Regions from separate parts of the Pollutimonas sp. M17 genome, predicted to be linked through region 2. Evidence: predicted binding sites of a transcription regulator. Region 2 holds the regulator's gene; the other holds the start of a gene.

Region 1 (14,841 bases), 670 kb from region 2:
GTCGTGGGCGGCTTCGAGCACAGCCTTGATGTCTTCGCGGTCTTCGGGCTCCGATGGCCGCATGAATGCGGTGAGCCGTCCAAACAGGGATTTCGATGCGTTTTTTGCCGGGCGGGGCTCGGCGTCTGATGAGCTAGGTTCTGGCATTGTCCAAGGGACTTGATACAGGAGGGTTTAGCATAACCGAAAATACCCGCCCGGGTGCGCGGCCTCAGGCCTGGTAGGGGTCGGCGATGCCCATTTTTCCAAGTATCTCGACTTCCAGCGCTTCCATGGTGCTGGCTTCGTCGGGGTCGATATGGTCGTAGCCCAGCGCATGCAGGACGCCGTGCACGGTCAGGTGGGCGGCATGATCCAGCAGCGGCTTGCCCTGCTCGGCCGCTTCGCTGTGCAAAACGGGCACGCACAGCACCACGTCGCCGCTGGCCGTGCCGTCGGGGCCGGTGCCGTATTCGAAGGTCAGCACATTGGTGGCATAGTCCCGGCCGCGGAACTCGCGGTTCAGGCGACGGCCTTCGTCGGCGTCCACCAGGCGCAGGGTCAGGACGACGGCGCGCAAGGCGTCCGCCTCGGGGCCGTCCGCGCGGGCGATGCCGCGCAGGGCGTGCAGCACCCAGCGGCGCAGGCGCCAGCGAGGCAGTTGGTCGGCCGCCGTGGCGTACTGAACGACCAGGGACAGATCAGGAGACATGGTCGCCGGCTTTTTCGTAGGCATCCACGATGCGCGCGACCAGCGGATGGCGCACCACGTCGCGGCTGGTGAAGCGGGTGGTGGCGATGCCCTGCACCGACTCCAGGACGTCGACCGCATGCAGCAGGCCGCTGGCCTGGCCGCGCGGCAGGTCCACCTGCGAAGGGTCGCCGTTGATCACCGCCTTGCTGCCGAAGCCGATGCGGGTCAGGAACATCTTCATCTGCTCGGGAGTCGTGTTCTGCGCCTCGTCCAGGATGACGAAGGCATGGTTCAGCGTGCGCCCGCGCATATAGGCCAGCGGCGCGATCTCTATGGTCTGCTTCTCGAACAGGCGCTGCACGCGCTCGATGCCCATCAGGTCGTAGAGCGCATCGTAGAGCGGGCGCAGGTAAGGATCCACCTTCTGCACCAGGTCGCCCGGCAGAAAGCCCAGCCGCTCGCCCGCTTCCACGGCGGGGCGCGTCAGCACCAGGCGCTGGACGGTTTCGCGCTCCAGCGCATCGATGGCGCAGGCCACGGCCAGCCAGGTCTTGCCCGTGCCGGCGGGGCCGATGCCGAAGGTGATGTCGTGCCGCAAAATATGGTTCAGGTATTCGCGCTGGCGCGGCGTGCGCGGGCGCAGGTCGGATTTCCGCGTGCGCAGGTTCAGGCTCTGATCGTCGACCGGGGGGATTTCCGGAAGGGCGGCCGGCTCGGCGGGGGCTTCCCCGGATACCTGCGGGCGCCCGGCGCCCAGTTCGACCATACCCAACTGGATGTCGTCCACCGACAAGGCCTTGTGCACGGCGCGCCGATGGAACCACTGGAGCGCCTTGGCGGCCGCTTTCGCCTGCTCGCCCGTGATCGACACATGATCGCCGCGCCGGCTGAGGCTGACATTCCAGCCATCGGCGATCTGGCGCAGGTTTTCATCCAGCGGCCCGCACAGATTGGCCAGATGGGTGTTGTCGCCATCCAGCTTGACGGTGACGGGGCCTTTTTTGCCTTGAGCGGTTCGCGTCATGCGCGTTCCCCGCTGATCACGATTTCACCCTTCAGGGAATTGGTCATGGTATGCGTGATACGCACGTCGACCATCTGGCCGATGAGGCGCGGCTGGCCCACGAAGTTGACGATGCGGTTGTTCTCGGTGCGGCCCGAGAGTTCATTGGGATCGCGCCGCGAGGGCTTTTCGACCAGGATGCGCTGAATGCCGCCCACCATGGACTGGCTGATGGCATTGGCCTGTTCGTTGATCAGGGCCTGCAAGCGATGCAGGCGCTCCAGCTTGACCTCTTTGGGCGTGTCGTCGTCCAGGTCGGCGGCGGGCGTGCCGGGCCGGCGGGAATAGACGAAAGAGAAGGACTGGTCGAATCCGACATGCCGGATCAGGTCCAGGGTTTTCTGGAACTCGGCTTCGGTTTCGCCCGGGAAGCCGACAATGAAATCGGACGACAGCGTCATGTCGGGACGCACCGCGCGCAGCCGCCGCACAATGGACTTGAACTCCAGCGTCGTGTAGCCGCGCTTCATCGCCGCCAGGATGGTGTCGCTGCCGGCCTGCACAGGCAGGTGCAGGAAGGGCACCAGCTTGGGCAGCGAACCGTGCGCTTCGATCAGCCGCGAGGTCATTTCCTTGGGATGCGAGGTGGTGTAGCGTATGCGTTCGATGCCGGGAATTTCATGCACATATTCCAGCAGCATCGCGAAGTCGGCGATCTCGGGGCCATCGCCCATGGGGCCGCGGTAGGCATTCACGTTCTGGCCCAGCAGGGTGACTTCCTTCACCCCCTGGTCGGCCAGGTCGGCAACTTCCATCAGCACGTCGTCAAACGGGCGCGATACCTCGGCGCCGCGCGTGTAGGGCACGACACAGAAGCTGCAATACTTGCTGCAGCCTTCCATGATGGAGACGAAGGCTGCAGGGCCTTCGACGCGGGCCGGCGGCATGGCGTCGAATTTCTCGATCTCGGGAAAGCTGATGTCGACCTGCGAGCGGCCCGACTGGCGGCGCTGCGCAATAAGCTGCGGCAGGCGGTGCAGGGTCTGCGGCCCGAACACCACGTCGACGTAGGAGGCGCGCTTGATGATGGCTTCGCCTTCCTGGCTGGCCACGCAGCCGCCCACGCCGATGATGAGGTTGGGGTTGCTCTGCTTCAGGTGCTGCACCCGCCCCAGGTCCGAGAACACTTTTTCCTGCGCTTTCTCGCGCACGGAACAGGTGTTGAAAAGGATGATGTCGGCTTCGTCCGGGTTCTGGGTGATCTCGACGCCTTGATCCTCACGCAATACGTCGGCCATCTTGTCCGAATCGTATTCGTTCATCTGGCAGCCGAAGGTGCGGATGAAGAGTTTGCGGGTCTTGGCGGCGGTCGGGGTTTTGGATGCCTGTGCCTGCCCGGCTGGGGTGGGCTCTTCAGGAAGCAGTAGTGCTGTCGACGCTTCGGGCTCTTCAGGGATCAGCAGCGTGCCGGATATTTGGCCTGCGCTTTCAACCGCCTGTTGTGTGGACGCTGTAGGCTCTTCGGGCAACAGGAAGGCGGATGGCTTTGCAGGCGTGGCCGCAGAGGCGGTGCCAGGCCGCTTGATGGTGATTTCTTGCATGATGATCGCCGTAACGGGTGTATATCCCGGGGGCTGAAATGTAAAGGGCTTATTGTACCGTTAACTCTGTTTTTCCTACGCGTTCTGTCGTCCCTGGTCTGTCTTCCGTTGACGCCGCAGGCGGGGCCGCATGGCGATTCCGGCACGGCGTGCTTGTTTCCGCGTCTTCCTCGTCCAGGTGGGCGTCGGCCGAACTCCCTGCGCTTCGCTCCGGTCAGACAGCGGCCGACGACGTCCCCCGCCTTCCCTTCGGAAGCACGCGGCGCACGCCTACCGCCGGAATCGCCATGCGGCCCGGTCTGCGGCTGCATGAGAGAGAATGAAAGAGCTTGATTTGCGACGCTTCCCCTGGTTCAGGGGTTTGCGCTATTTGTGTTGGTTTCCGCAGAGCCTGCGGTATTCGCGTTGCCCCAGAAAGGCAGCATGGCCCGTAGCGCGCTGTCGCGCAGTATGAAGTGATGCGCCAATCCAATGGCGGCGTGGGCGCCAGCCAGGTACATCAATACATTTCCGAGCGTCCCGTGGATGTCTTCAAGCTGTTTTGAAAATGCCTTGTCGGTCACTGGTACATGTGGCAGCGCGATGCCGAGAAAATTCCAGTCGCTGGGCGACCACAGGCGGTTGGCGATGCCAAGCAGCGGCACGGCAAACAATAAGGCGTACAGCGCAAATTGCACAATACGGGCCAGCCACTGCTGCCATGAGGGCGGTGGCGGGGCGATGCGGGGACGTTCACCACGCAGACGCGCCATAATCCGCGGGATCATCATCAGCAGAATCGCTATGCCAAACTGGATGTGAGCCCATTTGAATACCGCGCGCATGGCCGAGCCCTTGGGGGACCAGCCGTGCGCGTAGATCAGGATAAGGACCAAGGTAAGAAGAACAAATACAAGCCAGTGGAATCGCCGGACCGACAAAGGATAGTGTGAATCGTTCATAGAGACTTTGATGGTCGTATCGAAAATAGGATGAAAACGTGCAAGAGGCGTACGCTTCCAGTTTACGCTTCAAGGTCGATTCAATATTTGCTTTTTAGTAGACAGTCAGAGAATTCACTGGCAATCGACTTTCCGTACAAGTTCATTTTTTTGCAATAATCATTACGCCTTCAGTGATGCTGTAACCGTAGCCATAGCCGTAGCCCCACCCTCCGGTTTGATGGCCGCCGCCACCTTTTTTATATTCCCAGTTGTACTGTCCAGACGTAATATCGGAAACGGAAACGACTTCATACCCACCCTTGTTCAATTCTGAGATGGCTTGACTTACGTCGTCGGCGAGCCGAGCGCCATCAATCTCGCAATCGGACCAGCCGGTTTGTTCCCAGCGCTCTTCTTTGCGTACAACGTCTTTTTGCCCGCCAAAGAATCCTTTAGTTTTCTGGCCGGTAGGCACCTTTACGGTTCGGGTTTTTCCTACTGGCTTAAAGAAAGCTTCTACATAAACGACTTTATTCATTGTTTCCTCTAACAAGCCTAAGACGGAAACAATATTACACAAATAGAATTATTAACAAAATAAGCCTGCTTGCGGAACTGTGGGATAGCACGATACGACACCAGACTAATTGATCTTTGCTTATTAGGGCTATGATATAACTCAAAAATATAAATATATGATTCAATAATATAAGGCTAGTCTCTCAACAGGAGGAAGACATGGAAAAACTGACTAATGCAGGCCGTCGCCGCATGCTGGTGTCAACCGGTAGCGTTGTAGCTTTGGCTGGTTTGGGCGGTCCGGCGCACGCCGATACCGGTGCCGCGGACCCCGGCGCGGGCGGCTCGGCCGCCAAGCCCTTGCCCGGCTACGCCAGCTGGAAAGACGCCGACAGTATGATCGTTCATAGCGCGAACACGATAGAAACCCGGCGAACGGCCTTTGGAAACAGCGTCATCACGCCCATTGACCGCCTGTTCGTCCGTAATAATGTCGCGCCGCCCACCGATGCCAGCATGGTCAAAGAGCCCGACAGCTGGACGCTGGAGGTCAGCGGCGTTGCCAAGCCGCGCAGCTTCACCGTGGCCGAGCTTAAAAAGCTGGGATTGACGGCCGTACCCATGGTCCTGCAATGCTCAGGCAACGGCCGGGCCTGGTTTCCCCATAAGCCCAGCGGCACGCAATGGACGGTGGGCGCCGCCGGTTGCGTGATTTTTGCCGGCGTGCCGGTCAAGGCCGTGCTGGAAGCGGTGGGAGGCATGGCGGACGGGATGGTCTACATGACCAGCACGGGCGGCGAAGCGATTCCGCAAGGACTGGATCCCAATACCATCAGAGTCGAGCGTTCGGTGCCGATTTCGGCCATCGAGGACGCCATTCTGGCGTGGGAGCTGAACGGCCAGGCCCTGCCGCTGGCGCATGGCGGGCCCTTGCGCATGATCGTGCCCGGCTATACGGGCGTGAACTCCATCAAATACATCAAGCACCTGGCCTTCACCAAAGAACAGTCGCCGGCCAAGATACAGCAAACCAGCTATCGGTGGACACCGGTGGGCGGCAAGCCCAGCCCAAGCGAAGACTCCATCTGGGAAATGCCGGTCAAATCCTGGATCAACTATCCGTCCGACCCCGATCAAACCATTCCGGCGGGGCGTGTGCAGATCAGCGGCGTTGCCATGGGCGGGATGACCGCGGCCAAGTCCATCGAGGTCTCGGTCAATGGCGGCAAGGATTGGCAGAAGGCGGAGTTCGTGGGTCCAGATTTGGGCAAGTATGCCTGGCGTGAATTTGTCTTCAGCACCGATCTGGCCGCCGGCACGCATGAGCTGGCCTGCCGGGCCACCAACGAGGCTGGCGACACCCAGCCCGAAGAGCGCCGCGAAAACAATCGCGGCTACATCAACAACAGCTGGCGCGACCACATGGTGGTGGTCAAGGTCGCCTAAGGAAAGAAATGAAGCGTTTTGCGTTATCGGCCGCAGCAGGCTTGTTATGGATGGGCATGGCGGGGGCCAGTTGGGCGGAGGGCGCCGACCCCCAGCAGTTGGAGAAGGGCAAGGCTCTGTTCATGACGGGCGCCGTGCCTGCCTGTGCGGTGTGCCACACCCTGAGCGACGCCGGGGCAAGCGGGGCCATCGGCCCGGACCTTGACGAACTCAAGCCCGATGCGGCGCGCATCAAAAAGGTGTTGCAGGAAGGCATGGGCGTCATGCCTTCCTTTGCCGATACCCTGGACGAAGCCTCCATGGATGCCATAGCGGCTTATGTCGTGCACGCGACGGGCGGCGGAAAGTAAGCAGCTAGACCTTGGGTCCGTCAAGCAGTAAGCAGGAAAGTCCGCCTCGCGGGCTTTTTTGCGTTAAAGATGCAAATTTACATCTGTCTGTTCTAACTAAATAGAAATAGGCATAAATTAATGTGTTTCGATGAGAAAAACACATTAATTTGTTTTAAATGCACATACGATTATTTCATTAAGAAATTGTTGTATGTGCGACGCATTTTTGAGTATGATTTACGCCATGACATACAAAGAGTTTTGTCGACAGTTGGGAAAGGCCGGGTTAAGCATTCGCGAGTTTGCCGAACTTATAAAAATGAACCATAACTCGATCACTAACTGCGCTAAGAAGGGAGAGGTTCCGTCGCACTTAGCGGTGATTTCTGCGCTACTGGGTGAGATGGGCGAGCAAAAAATAGATTTTCGCGCCGTTTTGTTCGATATCGAAATTGCTCCGAAAAAGCCGCGTGGCGGCGCTGCGAAAGGGCGTTTCGGGGGCAGCAAGCAGACAATTTTGGATTTGTTCGCACCGGAACCGAAGGAGGTTGTATCGGAATAGCGGGCTGTATCGCTTATAGGCAACAAAGCACAGGCCCCTGTATGCTGTTGTTATATACAGTTAAAATGGATGCAAGGCTATTCGGTAACTTATGCGAGGCAAACTATGGGTGCGATTCCGCAATTTAATCTACAACAGTCGCTCGACACCTTTCACGACCCGAAGCAGCAGTATCTCGCCATGAAATCGATGGCCCGCGGCTATGCGGAAGGGCTTGCAGAGCCCGGTAGATTGGCATTGGTGCAAGTTTTTTGTGTTTCGATGGTATGTGGCTATTGGGATACAGTAGTTCACGCCAAAGGAAAGCAATTAAAGATTAAATCCCCTCCTTTCGGAACTACTGGGCTTGATCCCATAGCAATGAAGTTGGCTTCGGAAATTGGAGCACTTGTTGCCCAGTTTCCCGCCGCTGATGCGGGCTATCTGATCGGCAGTGTGTACACCGTGATGTTGCCGGAATCGATGCGTTCGGCCCTTGGCGCGTTTTACACACCACCTTCATTGTCAGAACGCTTGATCGACCTAGCCGTAGCAGCCGGATTCGATCCGGCCAAGCACAGCGCCTGCGATCCGTCATGTGGCGGCGGAGCATTTCTTGCCCCAGTGGCGGCCCGGATGCTAAAAGCAGCGCCCGCAGGCAGCCCGGAATTGACACTGCGGCGGATAACCGCGCGCTTGCGTGGTAGTGAAATAGACGCTTTTGCTGCGTGGATGTCTGAGGTCTTATTGGAAGTCACCTTGCTGGACTTGGTCATCACCAGCGGGAAACGGACATCGTCAGTCGTGAATGTCGGTGATTCGCTGGATTTGGATGATGCCTTCGGCACGTTTGATTTGGTGATTGGTAATCCACCCTATGGCAGGGTCACACTTTCTGATTCTTTGCGCCAAAAGTTTTCACGAAGTCTTTATGGACATGCCAATCTGTATGGTGTATTTACCGACTTGGCCTTGCATTTGTGCAAGCCCGATGGGGTTATAGCCTATGTCACGCCAACGTCGTTCCTAGGCGGACAATACTTCAAGGCATTGCGTGCCTTGCTATGTGCTCAAGCGCCTGCCCATGCCATAGATATCGTATTTGGTCGGGACGGGGTTTTTGATGATGTTTTGCAGGAAACGGCCCTGACGTCCTACCGCAAGCATGCACAGCCATCGCCCGTCGTGGTCTCGAACGTAATCACTGGCGCTCACGACAAGGCCGAAGCAACATTAATCGGAAAGTACAGACTCGATGAGAACGGTGGCCCATGGCTGTTACCGCGCTCGGAACAACAAGCATCTTTTTTCCAAGATTTGCGCAAGATGGAGACGCGGCTTTCTGATATTGGTTATGGCGTCTCCACTGGGCCGTTGGTCTGGAATCGGCATAAGGCCCAGTTAAAATCAGCAATCAAGGGTGAAAACGTCTATCCCTTGATTTGGGCGGAATCCATCGCCTCTGCAAAGTTCGTCTTTTCCGCTGCGAAGAAAAATCATGCTCCCGCTATCGAGGTGCTGGATAGTCAGCCTCATTTGCTGACCAAAACGTCGTGTGTGTTGGTTCAGCGTACGACCTCCAAAGAGCAGGCCCGACGTTTGGTATGCGCCGTTCTGCCAACAGACTTTCTGGTCAAGCACGGCGCGGCTGTCATCGAGAACCACGTCAATGCTATTTATCCAACTGTTTCCGACCCGGACATCACGCCCGAAACCATTGCAATGCTACTGAATTCCGTCCCTGCGGATGCTGCATTCCGTTGCATCAGTGGCAGCGTTGCCGTCTCTGCATATGAGCTCAATGCGCTGCCTTTGCCGACCTTGCACCAAATGAAGCAGCTCCAGATCCTGATACAAAGCCAAGCCACGCAAGCTACTATTCAGAACGCAATCGGGCGCTTTTATGGAATACGTGAATGACGTGGCCAGCTGTTCCAGCCTTAAGCACAGTAACTGAACGCTTGCCTCTGATATTTCCAGAAGGCGTCGAAAACCGACAATATTGCATCCGGGAGTCAACAGCGAAAACGGTGTTGACCATGATTTATTGTGGTGCCATACATGGCAGCAATCGATGGATACGGCCAAGTCAGGTTGTCGATATGTCCGATACTCAACTGGCGCTTTCCAGCCATGCTGAGCGTGAAGCATGGTGTGTTTACATGCATTCAAACAAGAAGAAAGAGCGCTCGCCGAAGGCATGGTATGCCGTCAATTCACGCGAGCAAATTCGAGACGAAAATATCGCGCGAGGCCTCATTCCAAATCAGGCTGTTATTGAGCGCCCAGGGATTCCAACCACTTCATCTAGACCGAAGTATGCCTTACAGCCCGAGTTTTCCGCACTGTTTGACGAATCAATACAAGGTGAATTCCTAGCGGCCGCCATAAGCGATTGGCAACTCCGTTTTCTGTCCGCGGCGGCAATGGCGCGGGCAACAATCATCCGAAATAACGCAGTAGCCTCTACTGATCGTGTTCCGGTGGTGTTCCCCAGCGGAAGTGCCATAACCTTGGCGCCCGGCGAAAGCTCGCGTATCACCAAGGCTGTCGTCGAACAATTCTCGCGCTATTTTTTGGTACAACCAGCGGTACTGTGGTTGTCCGAAAGTGCCAACAAGGTTATCGACCCGACGCTCGTCCATGCATTGCATTTGCATATTGACCAGTCCAAGAGCCTTCCGGATGTGATTCTGGTTGACCTTAGTCCGGCAAGCGGCGATATTCTGGTCGTCTTCGTTGAGGTGGTCCACACCGACGGTCCTATAAGCCAACAGCGCAAAGAAGCTTTGGAAGCGATTGCGCTTGAAGCTGGATTTGAAACCGAGCACTTGGCATACGTGACTGCATTTTCCGACCGAAGCGCCAGCCCGTATCGGGGGCTTGCACATAATTTGGCCTGGGACTCGTTCGTGTGGTTTGCATCTGAACCAGTTAACATCATTATGCTGCGCTCTGATAGTCAGAAGAAATTATCCCAGTTGCGATAAATCGTTGATGCAGGGGTAACTGCGGCCTAGTTCGAAGTAAAAGAGGAACTTAGTTTCATGACAGCCATGTGGATGATTCGAGGAGACGCTGGGCGTCTATATGGCTAACTATCAAGAGACTGATACGGTAACCAAGCAGTTGATGCCACTGAAGTATTTTTATGTACCCGCATAGGAAAACTAACAATTCTGGCCTTGACCACCGATGAGTTGAAGCAAGCCTATGAACAGCCAAAAGCCGACTTCTGCAGCCGTCTTAAGAACTCAGATACAGCAACGATAGAAACAGTCAAAGAAAGCAAAAAAGAACCCGCCAGAATTCAAATCCAGGCGGGCTCTTCCTTAACCTTAAACCGGAATTCTGGCCCAAGCAATAGTTACATCACTTCCGCCGCCGGATCTTCCTTCTTGACCTGCTTCACCAGGTCCTCGCGCTTCACGCCCAGCCACATCGCGATGGCCGCCGCCACGAACACCGACGAATAGATGCCGAACCAGATGCCGATGGTCAGCGCCAGCGAGAAATTATGCAGCGTGGGGCCGCCGAAGAAGAACATCGACATCACCATCATCTGGGTCGAGCCGTGCGTGATGATGGTCCGCGAGATGTTCTGCGTGATCGACAGGTCGATGATCTCGGACACCGCCATCTTGCGCTGCTTGCGGAAGTTTTCGCGGATACGATCCATCACCACCACGGATTCGTTCACCGAATAGCCCAGCACCGCCAGCACCCCGGCCAGCACCGACAGCGAGAACTCCCACTGGAAGAAGGCGAAAAAGCCCAGGATGATCACCACGTCGTGCAAGTTGGCGATGGCGCAGGCCAGCGCCAGCTTCCACTCGAAGCGGAAGCCCAGGTAAAGCAGGATGCCGCACACCACGAACAGCAGGGCCATCAAGCCGTTGTGCAGCAGTTCCTGCCCGACTTGCGGGCCTACGAATTCGACGCGCCGCAGCTCCACATCGGCGTGCTGCTGCTTCAGCGCCTGCATCACTTTTTCGCTTTGCTGTCCGGCGTCTTCGCCGTCGCGCGAGGGCAGGCGGATCATGATGTCTTGCGAGGTGCCGAAGTTCTGCACCTGGAAATCGGTGTAGCCCAGGCTTTGCACCGAGTTGCGCACGTCGTCCACCTGCACGGCCTGCTGGTAATGAACCTCCATGACCGTTCCGCCGGTGAACTCGATCGACAGGTGGAAGCCCCGCAAAAGAATGAACACCACCGCCGCAACAAAGGTGATCAGGCTGATCAGGTTGAGCACCAGCGCATGCCGCATGAACGGGATGGTGCGATGAATACGAAAAAATTCCATGTTGCTATGCCTGTAGTTGGTCTGCGCCGGCGGTGTGAACCGCCGGCGACTGCATTATTTTTTTTCGGGTTTCCAGATCTGGCCGATCGAAATGCTTTGCAAGCGGCGTTTGTTGCCGTAGAACAGATTGACCAGCGCGCGCACGCCGACGACCGACGAGAACATGGAGGTCAGGATGCCTATGCAGTGGACCACGGCGAAGCCGCGTATCGGACCCGTGCCGAAAGCCAGCAGGGCGACGCCCACGATGAGGCTGGTCAGGTTGGAGTCGAAAATCGTGGCCCAGGCGCGGTCGAAGCCCAAGTGTATGGCCTGTTGCGGCGTGGCGCCATTGCGCAATTCTTCGCGTATGCGCTCGTTGATCAGCACGTTGGCGTCGATGGCCATGCCCAGCGTCAGTGCGATGGCGGCGATGCCGGGCAGGGTCAGGGTGGCCTGCAGCATGGACAGGATGGCCAGCAGCAGCAGCACGTTGAAGGTCAGTCCGATGGTCGAGAATGCGCCCATCAGGTGGTAGTAGATGATGATGAAGATGGCGATGGCGATGAAGCCGTACAGCGTGGCGTCGAAGCCCTGCTTGATGTTGTCGGCGCCCAGGCTGGGGCCTATGGTGCGTTCCTCGATGATCTCCATGGGCGCGGCCAGCGCGCCGGCGCGCAGCAGCAGGGCGGTGTCGGCCGCTTCCTGGGCCGACATGCTGCCCGTGATCTGCACCTGGCCACCGGGGATTTCGCTGCGGATGACCGGCGCCGTCACGACCTGGCCCTTGCCCTGCTCGAACAGGACGATGGCCATGCGCTTGTTGATGTTGTTGCGGGTCACGTCGCGGAAGATGCGCGCGCCTTTGGAGTCCAGGGTCAGGTTGACCGAGGGCTGCTGGGTCTGCTGGTCGCGGCCGGGCTGGGCATCCTGCAGGTTCTCACCGGTCAGGATGACCTGGCGGCGCAGCAGCAGGGGGCGGCCGTCGCGGTCGGTGTAGCGCTCCAGGCCGAAGGGCACGGTACCGCCGCTGAGCGCCGCCATGGCGCTGGGCGAGTCGTCGACCATGCGGATTTCCAGGGTGGCGGTGCGGCCCAGGATTTCCTTGGCCTTGGCCACGTCCTGCACGCCGGGCAACTGGACCACGATACGGTCGGCGCCTTGCTGCTGGATGATGGGTTCGGCCACGCCCAGCTCGTTGATGCGGTTATGCAGCGTGGTGATGTTCTGTTTCAGCGCGTTGGTCTGCACCTGGGTAACGGCCAGCTCGGTCAGCTTGCCGGTCAGGGTGAACTGCCCGCCGTTCTCGCCGCTGTTCGTGAATAGCATGTCGGGCATGGCGCGGCGCAGTTCGGAGGCGGCCTGGTCGCGCGCATCGGCGCTGCTGAAGGCCGACACGATGGACAGGTCGCTGCGTTCGACGCCGGCGGTGGTGATCTTGGCTTCGCGCAGGACGTTGCGCACGTCGCTGGCGATGGAATCGTAGCGGCCCGTCAGGGCGCCTTTCATGTCGACCTGCAGCAGGAAGTGCACGCCGCCGCGCAAGTCCAGGCCCAGGTACATGGGATGGGCGCCCAGCGAGGACAGCCAGTTCGGCGATGCCGGCAGCAGGTTCAGCGCCACCGTGTAATCGGGGTCGGACGGGTCGGGGTTAAGCGCCTTTTCGATGATGTCCTTGGCACGCAGCTGGACATCGGTCGATTCGAACCGCACGCGGACCGTGCCGACGGGCCCGTTTTGTTCGAAATAGGCGCCGGTGGAGGTGATGTCGCTGCGCTTCAGTATGTCTTCGACCCGGGTCAGCACGTTGTTGTCGACCTTGACGGTGGACTTTGCGCCGGCTACCTGAACCGCAGGCGATTCCCCGAAAAAATTCGGTAGCGTGTAAAGCAGGCCTATGACCAGGGCTGCCAGTACGGTGATGTACTTCCAGAGAGGATAGCGATTCATTGTCGATCAACAGGCTAAAGCGAAGAAAAGCCCCGGACGGCGATCCGGAGCGCGCGCATCATGGGATCAGAGCGCCTTGATGGTGCCCTTGGGCAGGATGGAGGTGACGGCGGTGCGCTGCACCACGGTTTCCACCGGCTTGTCGCCCAGCATGCTGATTTCAACGGTGATGTAGCTGTCGCTGACCTTGGTCACCTTGCCCAGCAGGCCGCCGGTCGTGATGACTTCGTCGCCCTTGGCCAGGGCGGCGACCATGTTGCGGTGTTCTTTCTGACGCTTCATTTGCGGACGGATCATCAGGAAATAAAGGATCACGAACATCAGGATGATGGGCAGCATTCCCATCAGGGCGTTCTCTCCGCCGGGGGCGGCCTGGGCGGTGATCAGTTTCAGTGTTTCTATAGCGGCCATTGGGTGTACTCCTGAGGTGGTATTTTTTGGTTAACTCTGTATTGTAGCGATATCTTGCCTATTCGATGCCGCGGGCCCGGTCGCGGGCAAATTCTTCGCGCCACTGCTCGAAACGGCCGGCCTCGATGGCTGTGCGCATTTCCTGCATGATGGCCAGGTAGAAGTGCAGATTATGCAGGGTATTCAGGCGGGATCCGGTGATTTCATTGGCCCGTTGCAGGTGGTGCAGGTAGGCCCGCGAAAAGTGCCCGCAGGTATGGCAGGCGCAGGAAGGGTCCAGCGGCCGGGTGTCGTCGCGGTAGCGCGCATTGCGTATCTTGATGTCGCCGTAGCGCGTAAACAGCCAGCCGTTGCGCGCATTGCGGGTGGGCATGACGCAATCGAACATGTCCACGCCCCGGCTGACGCCTTCGACCAGGTCTTCGGGCGTGCCCACGCCCATCAGGTAGCGCGGCGCATCGGCGGGCAGGCGCGGCGTGACATGAGCCAGGATGCGCATCATGTCTTCCTTGGGCTCGCCCACCGACAGCCCTCCTATGGCGTAGCCTTCAAAGCCGATGTCGAGCAGGCCGGCCAGCGATTCGTCGCGCAGATGCTCGTACATGCCGCCCTGGACGATGCCGAACAGGGCGTTGGGATTCCCCAGTTCATGGAAGGCGGTGCGCGAGCGGCGGGCCCAGCGCAGCGACATGCGCATGGACTGGGCGGCCTCTTCGGCGGTGGCCGGGCGGCCGTCGATGGCGTAGGGCGTGCACTCGTCGAACACCATGGCGATGTCGGAATTGAGCGCGCGCTGGATGCGCATGGATTCCTCGGGTGTCAGGAACAGCCGCGAACCGTCGATGGGCGAAGCGAACTTGACGCCTTCCTCGGTGATCTTGCGCAAACCGTTCAGGCTGAAGACCTGGAAACCGCCCGAATCGGTCAGAATGGGCTTGTTCCATTGCATGAAACCATGCAGCCCGCCGTGCTTTTCCATGACGTCGGTGCCGGGGCGCAGCCACAAATGGAAGGTATTGCCCAGGACGATCTGCGCGCCGACCTCGTCGAGTTCATGCGGCAGCATGGCTTTTACGCTGCCGTAAGTGCCTACGGGCATGAAGATGGGCGTCTGGACGACGCCGTGATTAAGGGTGATCTGGCCCCGGCGCGCGGCGCCG
Region 2 (14,841 bases):
TGCCCGGGACGCCAACAGCCATGGGGTCGGACTGACCCTGGACCGGATTTCCGGTATCGCGCGGGCCGGCATCCAGCCCTTGTACAAGGCGCTGGACTTCTCCGCCCCCGACGGCAGCGGCATCGCCGCCGCACTGGAACCCTTGTCCGGGGCGGCCTACAGCGCCCTGTTGGCCGGCGGCCTGCAGCGCGAGCGGCAGATCGCCCAGATAGCGGGCGACCAGCAGCCGGCCGGCATTCAGCCCGACAGCCAATGGCGCGCCTACGCCGCAGCCTTCGGGGCCGGCGCATGGCAAAAGCGGCAAGGCGACCAGCTTGCCTATGACGCATCCACTTACGGCGCCGTCTTCGGCACTCGATCCCGGCGCAATGACTGGACCTTGGGCATCTATGGCGCACTGAGTCAGCAGACGGTAAAGCTGCGCGATGAACAGCGCGGCACGGGCCGCTCCAGCGCCCTGCATCTGGGCTTGCAGGCCCGCCACGCGCCGGATCCCCTGGCCGGACCTTACCTGTTCGGACAAGGCCAGATCGGCATCAAAGAAGGAAAAATGGATCGCAACGTAAGCATCGGCCAGTATCAAGGCAGGCACCACGCCGATTGGACCGGCTACAGCGGCGCGCTCAGCCTGGGCGGAGGCTACAACTGGGCGCTCTCGCCCGCCTGGAGCGCCGGGCCCGTCGCCTCCTTGGACTACACCTACCTGCACCGTCCCGGGCTGACCGAATCCGGCAGCGAGGCAAGCCGCCTGACGCTGGAGTCGGCCGGTTTCTCCTCACTGCGCGCCAGCCTGGGCGCGGGAGCCAGCCTGAATCTGCCGCTACGGAACGATGCCATGCTCACGGCGCAGATGCAGGTCGCCTGGGAGCGAGAACTGCTGAACCGGAGCATCAGCCAGCACGCTCACTTCGCCGCTTATCCGGACCAGCCCTTCAGTACCCGCAATACCATCGTGAGTGCCGATGCCCTGGCCATCAGGGGCGCCTTGCACTATGCCGCCACCCCGACGCTAAGCCTGAGCGCCAGCCTGTCCAGCCAATTCCTGCGCGCCGGCTACCGCTCGCTTACCGGCAACCTTGCCCTGAACTGGAAGTTCTGATCGACATATGGTCGCGGCGCAAAGCACAGCTGGCTCACAGGGCATGAGGCATGCTATATTTTTTGCAAGCGGCCTCCGCCCGATCGGACAGCGCCCTATACCCAAATCCGCATAGCAAGAAATCCGCATGACATCGTTTGCCCACTGCAAATCGCCCGCCTTGACCGCGCACCACGCGGCGGACGGTGCGCGTGCCGCAAACCCGCCCCCCTCTTCCGTCGCACCTCCGGCGAACATCGCCGCGGCAAGCCTGCATCCGCCGCGCGCCATCGCCCAGGGCTGATTCACAGCCCGCCACCCGGCCCCGTCCTCCATGCTTGACTTCGGCTGACGCCGTTGCGTCAGCCGGGCGGACGGGCCTGCTTCCCATTCGACGGTTGAGTTCAACATGACCACAAAATCCCCCGCATGGTCCGCCTATGCCGCCATGTCCATTTTCGTGCTGCTCTGGGGCAGCGCGGCCATCTTCACCCGCTGGGGCCTGGACCACGGCTCCGTCTTTGCACTGCTTATCCTGCGCTTCGCGCTGGCATTGGGTGCGCTCCTGCTGATCGGGCTGCCCGGCAGGCGCTGGCTGCCGGCCCCGGGAACACGCCGCCAAGTCGCCGCGACGGGACTGCTGCTGATAGGCAGCTACTCCGTCTGCTATTTCCAGGCCATGGCGCATGGCATCACCCCCGGCCTGCTGGCCACCCTGCTGGGCGTCCAGCCCATTCTTACCCTCTTGCTGACCGAGAGGCGTTATTCCCCCTGGCGGCTCGCCGGCCTGCTGCTGGCCCTGTCCGGCCTGACGCTGGTGGTTTACCAGAGCCTGGCCCGCGCGCATTTCTCGGGACTGGGCATGGCTTTTGCGCTGGCGGCCCTGCTATCCATGACCCTGGGCGCCATGCTGCAAAAGCGCAGCCGGCAGGCGCCCGCGCAGGTGCTGCCATTGCAATACGCCGCGACCCTTGGCCTGTGCCTGCTCCTGGCCCCCTTCCAGCCCTTCCATGTCGAGTGGACCGCGGGCTTCCTGATCTCCCTGCTCTGGCTGGGCCTGCTGATTTCCGTGGCGGCCCAATTGCTGCTGTACCGGATGATACGCAGCGGCAACCTGGTCAACGTCACCAGCCTGTTCTACCTGGTGCCGGTGGTCACCGCCATCCTGGACTACCTGATCCTGGGCAACGCAATGCCGCCATTGGCCCTGGCGGGCCTGGCGGCGATACTGGCCGGCCTGGCCCTGGCATTCCGGCAAACGGCGGCGAATGCCAACTGACAATCCCTCCGCCATCAATCTATAGCGCCTTGGCTATCGACCGCTTCCAACTAGGGCATCAAGCCGGCTATTGCGCTCGCCCACTCATCACCGACGCAGCCGGTGGCCGGGGGTGGGGCCCGGCCGGCGGTCAGGCAGGCGCCGCGGGCTTCCGAAGGGAAGCCGGGGGCTTTCGGCGGGCGCTGTCTGACCGGAGCGGCACGCAGTGCCGCGCAGGGAGTTCGCCCGCCACCCGGCTGGACGAGGAAGGCGCGGGTAGTCCGGCCAAGGGCCGGACCGCCAGCCGTGCCGGCAGGGCCCCACCCCCGGCCGCCGGCGCCGCAAGAATAAATAAACCGGTAGCGTTAAATAGCCCGCCATCAGGCAAGAAACCAATAACGCCCGCCAACAAAAAAAGCATGGCCGAACCTCGGTCCGGCCATGCTTTCCTACCGCAACGACACAAATTACTGCAGCGTCCGTGAGAACACGAACTTGTCGCCCTGCCAATCCACAGGCACCACGTCCTTCGGACCGAACTTGCCCTCCAGGATCAGGCGCGCGATCGGATTCTCGATATGCTGCTGGATCGCCCGCTTCAAGGGACGCGCCCCGAAGACTGGATCGAAGCCCGCGCGCGCCAGCTGCGCCAGAGCCGCATCCGACACTTCCAGGCGCATCTCCTTCTGCGCCAGCCGCTGCCCCAGCCGCTGAAGCTGGATCCGCGCAATCGACTCGATGTGCTTGGCTTCCAAGCCATGGAATACCACCACCTCGTCGATCCGGTTCAGGAACTCGGGCCGGAACGACTGCTTCAGCTCGTCCCAGATCACCTCCTTCACCACCTCGTACGGCTGCCCCGCCATGCTCTGGATATGCTGCGACCCCAGGTTCGACGTCATGATGATCACCGTATTCCGGAAATCCACCGTGCGCCCCTGGCCGTCGGTCAGCCGGCCATCGTCCAGCACCTGCAACAGCACATTGAACACGTCCGGGTGCGCCTTCTCGACCTCGTCGAGCAGCACCACGCTGTAGGGCTTGCGCCGCACCGCCTCGGTCAGGTAGCCGCCCTCCTCATAGCCGACATAGCCCGGGGGCGCCCCGATCAAGCGGGCCACCGAATGCTTCTCCATGAATTCGCTCATGTCGATGCGTATCATGTGGTCGTCCGAATCGAACAGGAAGCTGGCCAGCGCCTTGGTCAATTCCGTCTTGCCCACCCCGGTCGGTCCCAGGAACAGGAAAGAGCCATAGGGCCGGGACGGATCCGACAGCCCGGCGCGGGAACGGCGTATCGCGTCGGCCACCAGGCTGACGGCCTCGTTCTGGCCCACCACCCGCTCGTGCAGGAAATCCTCCATCTTCAGCAGCTTGTCGCGCTCGCCCTGCATCATCTTGGCCACGGGTATGCCGGTCGCCCGCGATACGACTTCCGCGATTTCCTCGGCTCCCACCTGCGTGCGCAAAAGGCGGGGATGCTCCGACGCGCCGGCTTCCTGCTGGCCCGCCTCGGCGGCCTGCAAACGGCCTTCCAGCTCGGGCAGCTTGCCGTACTGCAGCTCGGCCAGCTTGTCGAACTGGCCCTTGCGCTGCAGCTCGGCCATCTCGGCGCGCGTGCGTTCGATCTCCTCTTTGATCGCCTGCGAGCCCTGCACCGCGGCCTTCTCGGCCTTCCAGATTTCCTCGAAGTCGTTGTACTCGCGCTGCAGCTTCAGGAGCTCGTCTTCGATGGCCTTCAGCCGGCGCTGCGAACCTTCATCCGTATCCTTGTTGACCGCTTCGCGCTCGATCTTCAATTGGATGATGCGGCGATCCAGCTTGTCCATGACCTCGGGCTTGGAATCGATTTCCATGCGGATGCGGGCCGCCGCCTCGTCGATCAGGTCGATGGCCTTGTCGGGCAGGAAGCGGTCGGTGATGTAGCGGTTGGAGAGCTCGGCCGCCGCCACGATGGCCGGATCGGTAATGGCTACGCCATGGTGCAGTTCATAGCGCTCCTGAAGGCCGCGCAGGATGGCAATGGTGGATTCGACATCGGGCTCGTTGATGAAGACCTTCTGGAAGCGGCGTTCCAGCGCGGCATCCTTCTCGATGTACTTGCGGTATTCGTCCAGCGTGGTCGCGCCTATGCAATGCAGTTCGCCGCGCGACAGGGCGGGCTTGAGCATGTTGCCGGCGTCCATCGCGCCCTCGGCCTTGCCCGCGCCGACCATGGTGTGCAATTCATCGATGAAGACGATGGTCTGCCCGTCGTCCTGGGAAAGCTCCTTCAGGACCGCCTTCAGCCGCTCTTCGAATTCGCCCCGATACTTGGCGCCGGCCAGCAAGGCCGCCATGTCCAGGGACAATACCCGCTTGCCCTTCAGGGTCTCGGGCACCTCGTTGTTGACGATGCGCTGCGCCAGCCCTTCGACGATGGCCGTCTTGCCCACGCCCGGCTCGCCGATGAGCACAGGGTTGTTCTTGGTGCGTCGCTGCAATATCTGTATGGAACGGCGGATTTCGTCGTCGCGGCCGATCACCGGGTCCAGCTTGCCCTGGCGGGCGCGCTCGGTCAGGTCGGTGGTGTACTTGGACAAGGCCTCGCGGTTGGATTCGCCTTCGGAGTCGGATACCGACGCGCCGCCGCGCACCGCCTCGATGGCGGCTTCCAGCGCCTTGCGCTGCAGGCCCGACTCGCGCAGGAGCCGGCCGGTTTCGCCCTTGTCGTCGGACATGGCCAGCAGGAAGAGTTCGCTGGCAATATAGGTATCGCCCCGGTTCGAGGCCTCTTTGTCGGTGCGCGCCAGCGCCGCCTGCAAATCGCGGCTGGCCTGGATATTGCCCTCGGCGCCCTGCACCTGGGGGAAGCTTTCGATCTGCGTGTTCAAGGCCGGCCCCAGGCGGTTGGCCGCCACGCCGGCGCGCGCCAGCAGGCTGGCCGCACCGCTGTCCGTATCGGCCAGCAGGGCCGCCAGGACGTGGGCCGGCTCGATATACTGATTATCGTGCTTCACGGCCAGGCTTTGCGCGTCGGCAAGGGCCTGCTGGAACTTCGTCGTCAATTTATCGTATCGCATAATATGGTTTTCACTGAAATGGGAGAGCATGTGCTCGAATAGTGAATATGTGCGGCCGGAACAGGCATTTTCAAGGGCGTTTGCGGCCGCCGCGGACCGAAGGCGTTCCCCATGCTGATACTATTGCACTTGGCCCGGCCCCGCACTGACTGGCCGCCTACCTGACACGCCAGCATGGACAAATTCAAACAACTCGAAAGCTTCGTGGCCGTTGCGACACTGGGCAGCCTGTCGGCCGCCGCCCGGGCCGAAGGCATCGCCCCGGCAATGATGGGCCGGCGCATCAGCTCGCTTGAAGCGCGCCTGGGCATCAAGCTTCTGGCGCGCTCCACCCGCCGCCTGTCCCTGACCTCGGAAGGCGCCGAACTGTTCGAAGAGGCGCAGCGCATCCTGCGCGAACTGAATGACGCTGAATCGCGCATTTCACAGGGCAGCATACGGCCCAGCGGGCATTTGCGCGTCAGCGCGCCGGCGGGCTTCGGGCGGCGCCACGTGGCGCCGCTGATACCCGAGTTCGTCGCCGCCTACCCCGAGGTCACCGTCACCCTCGACCTCAGCGACCGCCTGGTCGATCTCATCGAAGAACGCTACGACTGCGCCATCCGCCTGGGCGAACTGGACGATTCCCAGATCGTCGGATTGCGCCTGGCCGACAACAAACGCGTCATCGTCGCCGCTCCGTCCTACCTGCAGGAATACGGCCGCCCCAATACGCCCGACGATCTGGCGCAGCACAACTGCCTGTCTTTCGGCAACCAGGGCAATCAGGCCCGGGGGTGGCTGCTCAGGCAGGACGGGGAACTGCGCGCCGTGCGCGTCAAGGGCAATATGGCCTGCAGCGACGGATCGGTGCTGCATCAGTGGACGCTGGCCGGCATCGGGCTGGCCTGGCGTTCTTTGTGGGAAGTCCAGGAGGACCTGGCCGAGGGGCGCCTGATCAGCGTGCTGGACGACTACGCGGCCCCGGCCAACGGCATTTTCGCCATGCTGCCCGAACGCAAGCACCTGCCCCTGCGTGTACGCCTGTTCATCGACATGGTCAAGGCGCGCTATGCATCGCCCGCCTACTGGAATCCCACTGGCGAAAAAACCACACTCAGGTGACAAGCAAGGGATTAAAAGCCCGCTACCGTATACTTGATGCATGTCATGGCAAGGGATGCGCCAGTCTCCCTGACTGAAAGCTTACAATGAAGCATACGGCCCTTAGCTGGCCGCCGAACCTTACTTCCTCGCCCACGAGGACGATTGAATGCAGAAAAAAATTCCTGTTACTCCCAATTCGACGCGCTGTTCCACTTGCATGCTCAGCGAAATATGCCTGCCGCTGGGCATGCCGCGCAATGATGTCGCCAAGCTGGATGAATTGGTCAAGGAACGCATCCGCATCCCCAAGGGGAGTGCCCTGTTCCGCCTGGGCGACAAGACCGAAGCGGTGTACGGCATCCGGTCGGGCTCCCTGAAGACCCAGCTGGAGGATTCCTCCGGCCAGGTGCAGATCACCGGCTTCCTGCTGCCCGGCGAGATCCTGGGCATGGACGGCCTGCTGGACAACACCCATGTATCCCACGCCATCGCGCTGGAAGATACCGAAGTCTGTGTCATACGCATAGACGAAATGGACCAGCTGTCGCAGCATCTTCCAGTGCTGCAGCAACAGTTCCGGCGGCTCATGAGCAAGGAAATCAGCCGTTCGCACCATCTGATCATGGCCCTGGGCGCCCTGCGGTCCGAGCAAAGGCTGGCCGCCTTCCTGGTGAACCTGTCGCAAAGGCTGGTTGTGCTGGGCTATTCGGCCAGTGAATTCATCCTGCGCATGAGCCGCGAGGAAATCGGCAACTACCTGGGCCTGACCCTGGAGACCGTCAGCCGTCTGTTTTCCCGCTTTGCGCGGGAGGGGCTGATCCGGGTCCAGCAACGCGAGGTCCACATCCTGGACATGCGCAATCTGCAGGCGCTGGCCGGCACCGACTGCGGCTGAGGGCCGCCCCGCCGCTACGCGGCGGTTATTGCTCTATGGGATCGCCGAACTCGTCGACCAGCTGGCCGCGAGGCGCCAGGTGCAGGCTCAGGGCGCTGGACAAGGCGGCCATCAGCCAGAAAAGAAAGAATCCCCCCGCATACACTTGCTGGCGAGTAGCTTCCATATAGCCGAAAAAGGCGATATCCAGGGGATCGACCATGGCGAATACCGCTGCACTGGTGGCCGCGCCCACCAGGAACGAAGGCCATAAAATCCACATCAATGAACGCCACCGCATAAAGGTCTCCCGTCGTATTCTTTTGCTTGCCTAAGGTTTTGAAGGCGGCGGAGTCTGGGTTTGCTTGCTGACGACCAGGCCGCGCTTGACGCCCCCGTCGGTAATGGCCTGATCCCCAAAATTCTGCACCGCCAGCACAATGGTAATGATACAGCCAACGACGGCCGCCGCCGGGCCGGCCATGAGTATCCATGGCCAGGGCTCCCGCCACCAGGGCTTGCTGCTGTTTTCGGGCCCATTCGCGCCAGTGGGTTGGGTGTCGGACATGGTGCTGCCTCCTGGAATCATTTTGGCACAAAAAAGCTGGAACGCTCGACGACGGTCGTTTCGCCTTCCTCGCCATAGCTGCCCACCACGGTGAGCTCGATATCGTGCAGGCCCGCGTCGACCTTGCCGGCCGGCGCCCGTACCACGATGGGCACCAGCCGGTTCGACGCCGGATCGACGTGGACTGTGGTCGCGCCATGGTCGGCCGTCATGATGGACAGCTCGGGCAGACCGCTGGCGCCCAGGGTCAGCTCGACCGGCGACTCGGACGTGTTGATGAACTGCAGGCGATAAACGTTCTCTATCATGCCGCCCGCCACTTCGCGGCCCAGTACGCCCCGGTCGCGGATGACGTCCATGCGCAGGTTCGTGCGCGTGGCCAGCGACACCACGAAGCCAATGACGATCAACCCCAATATGAAGGAGTAAGCCAGCACCCGCGGCCGCAGCATGCGCTTGCGGACCTGGCTTTGCGTCATGCCGTCGGCGATGGCGCGCCCGGAGGTATATCGGATCAGGCCTTTGGGATAATCCATTTTTTCCATGACCTGATCACAGGCGTCGACACAGGCGCCGCAGCCTATGCACATGTATTGCAGGCCGTCGCGGATGTCGATGCCGGTGGGGCAAACCTGCACGCACAGGCTGCAATCGACGCAGTCGCCCATGCCGGCTTCCTTGTGGTCGATGCGGCGCGAGCGTCCGCCCCTGGGCTCACCGCGCACATGGTCGTAGGTCACCACGAAGGTGTCGTCGTCGACCATCACGCTCTGGAAGCGCGCATAGGGGCACATGTATTTGCAGACGGCTTCACGCATGAAGCCCGCGTTGCCCCAGGTCGCGAAGGCGTAGAACACCATCCAGAACCACTGCCACGGCCCCAGGGACAGGGTCAGCAGGCCCATGCCCAGTTCGCGTATGGGCGCGAAATAGCCGATGAAGGTGGAGCCCGTCCACCAGGCGATCAGCAGCCAGACGATGTGCTTGGATGCCTTCAGGCGTATCTTGCGCCATGTCCAGGGTTGCTCGTCCAGGCGGATGCGCGCCAGCCGGTCGCCCTCGATGCGCCGCTCGACCCACATGAAGATTTCGGTATAGACCGTTTGCGGACAGGCATAGCCGCAGAACAGGCGCCCCGCCATCGCGGTGAACAGGAACAGGGCGAAGGCCGAAACCACCAGCAGGACGGCCAGGTAGATGACGTCCTGCGGCCACAGCACCATGCCGAAGATGTAGAACTTGCGCGCGGCCAGATCGAACAATACGGCCTGGCGGCCGTTCCATTGCAGCCAGGGCAGTCCGTAGAAGATCAATTGCGTCACGAACACCATGACGATGCGCCAGCGCGCGAAGATGCCCGACACCGAGCGCGGGTAGATCTTGCTGCGCACGTCGGACAGCGCCTTCTCGACCTGCGGAGAAGCGCCACCCCCGACCCTGGATACGCGGGGCGGCTGCCAGGCGGGCGCCGCCGCGGATGTTTGCGTGGTCGGATTGACGGGTGGTTCGCTGCTCATGTGTGGCCTTTTATTTCGCTGCTGTGCTGGTTCCCTGATTGGACAAGCCCCATACCCATGCGGTAAGCATGCGGATCTGGTCCTCGGTCAGAATGCCTTCCTGCGCCGGCATGCGGTTCTCGCGTCCGTTCAGGATGGTGTCCACGATGGACGCCTCGGAGCTGCCATAGAGCCAGACATTGTCGGTCAGGTTCGGCGCACCCAGGGCGGTGTTGCCCTTGCCTTCGACGCCGTGGCAGGCGACACAGAAGGTCTCGAAGCCGCGCTTGCCCGGCACGACGCGCAGCGGATCGCTGGCCAGGCCCGACAGGGAACGCACGTATTGGGCGATGTCGGCGGCCTCGGCCGGCTTGATGGACGACTTCCAGGCGGGCATCATGCCGTGCCGGCCCTTGGTGATGGTTTGCAGGATCTGTTCGGGCGCGCCGCCGTACAGCCAGTCGCCATCGGCCAGGTTGGGGAAGTTGCCGCTGCCCCGGGCATCCGAACCATGGCATTGCGCACAGTTGTTCAGGAACAGCCGCTGCCCGATTTCGCGGGCCTGCTCGTCGTGGGCCACCTCGGTGATCGGCATTTCCTTGTAGCGGGCGTATACCGGCCGGATCTGCTCGTTCATGGCCTCTTGCTGCGCCTTGACCTGCCTGGCCGCGGTATAGCCCAGAGTGCCCTCGTAGCTGCCCAGGCCGGGATACAGGAACAGCATGCCCAGGGCAATGACGCACAGCCCTATGTAGAACACCGTCCACCATCGCGGCACCGGCGTGTTCAGCTCGGTCAGGTCGCCGTCCCAGACGTGTCCGGTGTCCTCGACCTGAGGCACGGTCTTCTTCAGCCAGGCGCGCTGGGTGAACAGCAGCCAAAGGCAAAAGACGATCCCGCCGATGGCGATGATGGCGATGAAGTAGCTCCAGAAGCTACTGACGAAGTCACTCATGCGAGCCCCCTGCATTTTTATCCGTCGAGCGTTCATCGGGCATGGCGAAAGGCAGCAGCGATGCTTCCCGGTTCGCGTCGGCCCGGCCGCGTGAGTAAGCCCACCATACGATGCCCAGGAAGGTCAGCATGGCGATGATTGTTGCAATTCCATTGACGATAGCCATTACAGCGCTCCTTCGGAAACCGCCTTGGCGGCCGCCTCGCGGCCGGCCACGCCCAGGCCCTGCAGATACGCCACCAGGGCGTCCTCTTCGGTCTTGCCCTTCAACTGCTCGGGCGCCTTCTGGATCTGCTCGTCGGTATAGGGCACGCCCAGCTTGCGCAGCGCGCGCATGCGGTCCTGGACGTTCTCCTGATCGACCCGATTGTGCTGCAGCCAGGGATAGGCGGGCATGTTGGACTCTTTCACCACGTCACGCGGATTGCGCAGGTGCACGCGGTGCCAGTCGTCGGAATAGCGCTGGCCGACCCGCGCCAGGTCGGGGCCGGTGCGCTTGGAACCCCACAGGAAGGGGTAGTCGTAGGTGGATTCGCCGGCCAGCGAATAAGGGCCGTAGCGCAGCACCTCGGAGCTGAGCATGCGGATCTGCTGCGAATGGCAGCCCACGCATCCCTCGCGTATGTAGACGTCACGGCCGATGAGGTTGAGCGGCTCGTAGGGCTGCACGCCCGGGGCCGGCGCCGTGGTCGAATGCTGGAAGAACAAGGGGACGATCTGCACCAGACCCGCGAAGGAGATCACCACGATGCTCAGGATGATCAGCAGGCCGACGTTGGTTTCGATCAGCTTGTGGGAAAAACCGGCGGTTTTCTTGGACATGCGGGTTCTCCTCAAGCCATGCCCGTCGTCGCCGCCGTGGCGGACGCGGGGCCGAGCAGCGCGGGATCGACCGGATCCGGACTGCGTTTATAGACGACGGGATTCACTTTGGGCTGCCCCTTGACGGTGATCCAGGTATTCCAGGCCATCACGCCCATGCCCGACAGGAAGCACAGGCCACCGAGCAAGCGGATGACATAGAAGGGATAGGTGGCCTTGACCGCCTCGACGAAGCTGTAGGTCAAGGTGCCGTCGGCGCCGGTGGCGCGCCACATCAGGCCCTGCATGACGCCGGCGATCCACATCGAGCTGATGTACAGGACCACGCCCAGCGTCGCCATCCAGAAGTGCAGCTCGACCAGCTTCATGCTGGCCATGGCGCTGCGCCCGTAAAGGCGGGGAATCATGTAGTAGAAGGATCCGAAGGTGATCATGGCGACCCAGCCCAGCGCGCCCGAATGCACGTGGCCCACCGTCCAGTCGGTGTAATGCGACAAGGCATTGACGGTGCGGATGGACATCATCGAGCCCTCGAAGGTGGACATGCCGTAGAAGGACAGGGCCACGACCAGGAATTTCAGGATGGGGTCGGTGCGCAGCTTGTGCCAGGCGCCCGACAGAGTCATGATGCCGTTGATCATGCCGCCCCAGGAAGGCGCCAGCAGGATGAGCGACAGGGCCATCCCCAGCGACTGCGTCCAGTCGGGCAAGGAGGTATACAGCAGGTGATGGGGGCCCGCCCACATATAGGTGAAGGCCAGCGCCCAGAAGTGCACGATGGACAGGCGGTACGAGTAAATGGGGCGTTCGGCCTGCTTGGGCACGAAGTAGTACATCATGCCCAGGAAGCTGGTGGTCAGGAAGAAGCCCACGGCGTTATGGCCGTACCACCACTGCACCATGGCGTCCTGCACGCCGCCATAGATGGAATACGACTTCCACCATGAAACCGGCATTTCAAGATTATTGAAAATATGCAGGACGGCGATGGTCAGGATGTAGGACCCGAAGAACCAGTTCGCCACGTAGATGTGCCGGACCCGGCGCTTGGCGATGGTGCCGAAGAACACCACGGCGTAGGTGATCCAGACCAGGGCGATCAGGATGTCCAGCGGCCATTCGAGTTCGGCGTATTCCTTGGTGCTGGTGAAGCCCATGGGCAGGGTGATGACCGCCCCCACCAATACGGCCTGCCATCCCCAGAAGGTGAAGGCGGCCAGCTTGTCGCTGAACAGCCGCACCTGACAGGTGCGCTGCACCACGTAGTAGGACGTGGCGAACAAGGCACTGCCGCCGAAGGCGAAGATCACCCCGTTCGTATGCAATGGGCGCAGACGGCCGTAGCTGAGCCACGGCGTGTTGAAATTGAGTTCCGGCCAGATGAGTTGCGCCGCGATCAGTACCCCGACCGCCATGCCGACCACCCCCCAGACTATGGTGGCAATCGTGAATTGCCTGACGACACCATAGTTGAAGGTTTCAGCCTGATTTCCGATAGCATCGGAAGTGCCCATGAGCTTCCCCTAAACAAATAAACAATATGAGACGCCAGCATGATGGCGCAACGAGCCCAAGCCCTCTTTGATCTGCATCAAGATGGACCCAGTCGTCTTGCCGCTGACGTTTCCGCACCACACTTTGGATAACATTCCTACCGACACACCGATTCCAGCTAGGTGTTCTTTTCGCCCGCCCGCTGACCTTCGGGACTGTCGTCGTCCAGGAGGATGGCTTGCGCCGCCTCGTTGGCATCGTCGAACTGGCCGGCAAAAATGGCCCACCAGAAAGCGGCCCCGATGGCGATCACCGCCAGAAGCGAGATCGGCAGCAGCAGAAACAGAGAGGCTTCCACGGTTCAGCCTTCCATGGCCGCGCCCTGCCAGGCGACGGTCGGCGCCTGGCGGGTCTGCCGCCGGAACAGGCGCCAGGAGTTTGCCGCCACCGCCAGCGAGGACAGCAGCATGCTGATGGCCGCCAGCCAGGGGGCCACCCACCCCGCCGCGGCCAGGGGCACCATCAAAAGATGCCAGGCCACGGAGCCGTACAGGTTCTGCCGCGCAACCCGTCCCGCCGCCTGGATCAGGCGCAGCACCTCGTCCTCGCTGCGGGCGGGTACGGCGGAAAGGCCGGCATGCGCCGCGGCCACGGCCGTGGGTACGGACATCGCCATGGCGCAAGGGCAGCTCATGACCAGCAGGGCCACCATGACGCCAATGGCGTGCTGGGGCGCATACACATACCAGGCCGCGCCGACAATGAAGGCCAGGGCCACCTGCACGGCCACGAACCAGAAAGCCAATTGATTGGCGCGGCCGGACACCGCGGCGCTGAACTGTTCAATCAGGCGATGGGCTTCGCCCCCGTCCACCGATTGGCGCGCGCAAAGCTCCAGATAGCGGGCCGTCAGCAGAAAAGCCACGAACATCGTGACGGAATCGAAATAGATCTCGCCGTGGCCCGTCCAGGTGGCGTGGGCGCTGGGAATGAAGGCGGCGACGATGCCCAGGGCGACCGGAACATCCATGCCGACGCGTCCGCGCAGCAGTTGGCGGCTTGCGCCGCCCCACACCGGCCAGGCGCAATACAGCATGACGGGAACCGTCAGCACCAGGCTGATCCAGTTCATCATGAATATGGCCTGGTCGAGCAATTGCAGATTGTCCGGCGCCATGCTTTCAGAGCGCAGATAGCCCGGAAAGGCGAACATCATCACCTGCATCATGGCCAGCCATCCCAGGCCCAGGCGGGCAAGCATATGGCGGCGCTTTTGCCGATCATCGCCGGAAAGGCCGTTGGGGGTGGAGAAAATGGAAAAGGCGCGCATGGAGGGAGACTATACCAAAACCAGAATCTACAATATTGATATTAATCAAGTTTTGCTCCCGCCCTCCATGCATTGCGGCGCTCGAAGGCGCCGCAAAAGGCCAGGAACCCACGGCCGGCCGAGCCCCCTACCCGGACCCGCCATGGGCAAGGCGGCGGTCAGGCCACCTTCAGGCCCTCTCCGGAAGCAGACTCGAACTGCGCTTCCTCAGTCGATCCCGCAAGCGCGGTGGTCGAGGACTGGCCGCCCTCGATGGCTTGCGTCACGGCATCGAAGTAGCCCGTGCCCACCTCGCGCTGATGCTTCACGGCGGTGAATCCGATATCGGCCGCGGCGAACTCCTTTTGCTGCAGCTCCACGAAAGCGCTCATCTGGCGGCGGGCGTAGCCATGGGCCAGCTCGAACATGCCGTAGTTCAGGGCATGAAAACCCGCCAGGGTGATGAACTGGAACTTGTAGCCCATGGCGCCCAGTTCGCGCTGGAACTTCGCGACCGTGGCATCGTCCAGGTTCTTCTTCCAGTTGAAGGACGGCGAGCAGTTATAGGCCAGCATCTTGCCCGGGAAGCGGCTATGGATCGCCTCGGCGAATTGACGGGCGTACTCCAGGTTGGGCGTGGAGGTTTCGCACCACAGCAGATCGGCGTAAGGCGCGTAGGCCAGGCCGCGCGAAATGCCCTGCTCAATGCCGGCGCGCGTGCGGAAGAAGCCTTCGGCGGTACGCTCGCCGGTGATGAAGGGACGGTCGTTATCGTCGATATCGCTGGTAAGCAGGTCGGCCGCGTCGGCATCCGTGCGGGCCAGCAGCAGCGTGGGCAC

What was found. Region 2 encodes FNR, which switches genes on or off when oxygen is low (the NO sensors DNR and NnrR bind a similar motif). Its sites were predicted from a motif close to TTGATNNNNATCAA; they were not measured.
Region 1: OEG81_RS13850 (sulfite oxidase) is a predicted target of FNR. The motif match lies at 4,870-4,883, and genes of this name have one in related genera.

Annotation. Positions count from the first base shown of each region.
Region 1 is NZ_CP107548.1:2,930,103-2,944,943, reverse strand. It holds gene OEG81_RS13880 (HlyC/CorC family transporter) at 1-147, opposite strand, end outside; gene ybeY (rRNA maturation RNase YbeY) at 212-691, opposite strand; gene OEG81_RS13870 (PhoH family protein) at 681-1,697, opposite strand; gene miaB (tRNA (N6-isopentenyl adenosine(37)-C2)-methylthiotransferase MiaB) at 1,694-3,277, opposite strand; gene OEG81_RS13860 (cytochrome b) at 3,631-4,218, opposite strand; gene OEG81_RS13855 (hypothetical protein) at 4,361-4,738, opposite strand; gene OEG81_RS13850 (sulfite oxidase) at 4,939-6,165, shown strand; gene OEG81_RS13845 (c-type cytochrome) at 6,174-6,515, shown strand; gene OEG81_RS13840 (XRE family transcriptional regulator) at 6,742-7,059, shown strand; gene OEG81_RS13835 (class I SAM-dependent DNA methyltransferase) at 7,165-8,958, shown strand; gene OEG81_RS13830 (BsuBI/PstI family type II restriction endonuclease) at 8,955-10,028, shown strand; gene secF (protein translocase subunit SecF) at 10,406-11,341, opposite strand; gene secD (protein translocase subunit SecD) at 11,396-13,270, opposite strand; gene yajC (preprotein translocase subunit YajC) at 13,337-13,681, opposite strand; gene tgt (tRNA guanosine(34) transglycosylase Tgt) at 13,740-14,841, opposite strand, start outside.
Region 2 is NZ_CP107548.1:2,262,537-2,277,377, forward strand. It holds gene OEG81_RS10710 (autotransporter domain-containing protein) at 1-1,099, shown strand, start outside; gene OEG81_RS10715 (hypothetical protein) at 1,227-1,382, shown strand; gene OEG81_RS10720 (DMT family transporter) at 1,488-2,357, shown strand; gene clpB (ATP-dependent chaperone ClpB) at 2,804-5,398, opposite strand; gene OEG81_RS10730 (LysR family transcriptional regulator) at 5,573-6,502, shown strand; gene fnr (fumarate/nitrate reduction transcriptional regulator Fnr) at 6,651-7,379, shown strand; gene OEG81_RS10740 (hypothetical protein) at 7,405-7,659, opposite strand; gene OEG81_RS10745 (FixH family protein) at 7,690-7,926, opposite strand; gene ccoG (cytochrome c oxidase accessory protein CcoG) at 7,944-9,443, opposite strand; gene ccoP (cytochrome-c oxidase, cbb3-type subunit III) at 9,454-10,377, opposite strand; gene OEG81_RS10760 (cbb3-type cytochrome oxidase subunit 3) at 10,370-10,543, opposite strand; gene ccoO (cytochrome-c oxidase, cbb3-type subunit II) at 10,543-11,199, opposite strand; gene ccoN (cytochrome-c oxidase, cbb3-type subunit I) at 11,211-12,713, opposite strand; gene ccoS (cbb3-type cytochrome oxidase assembly protein CcoS) at 12,872-13,051, opposite strand; gene OEG81_RS10780 (hypothetical protein) at 13,055-14,023, opposite strand; gene aceA (isocitrate lyase) at 14,182-14,841, opposite strand, start outside.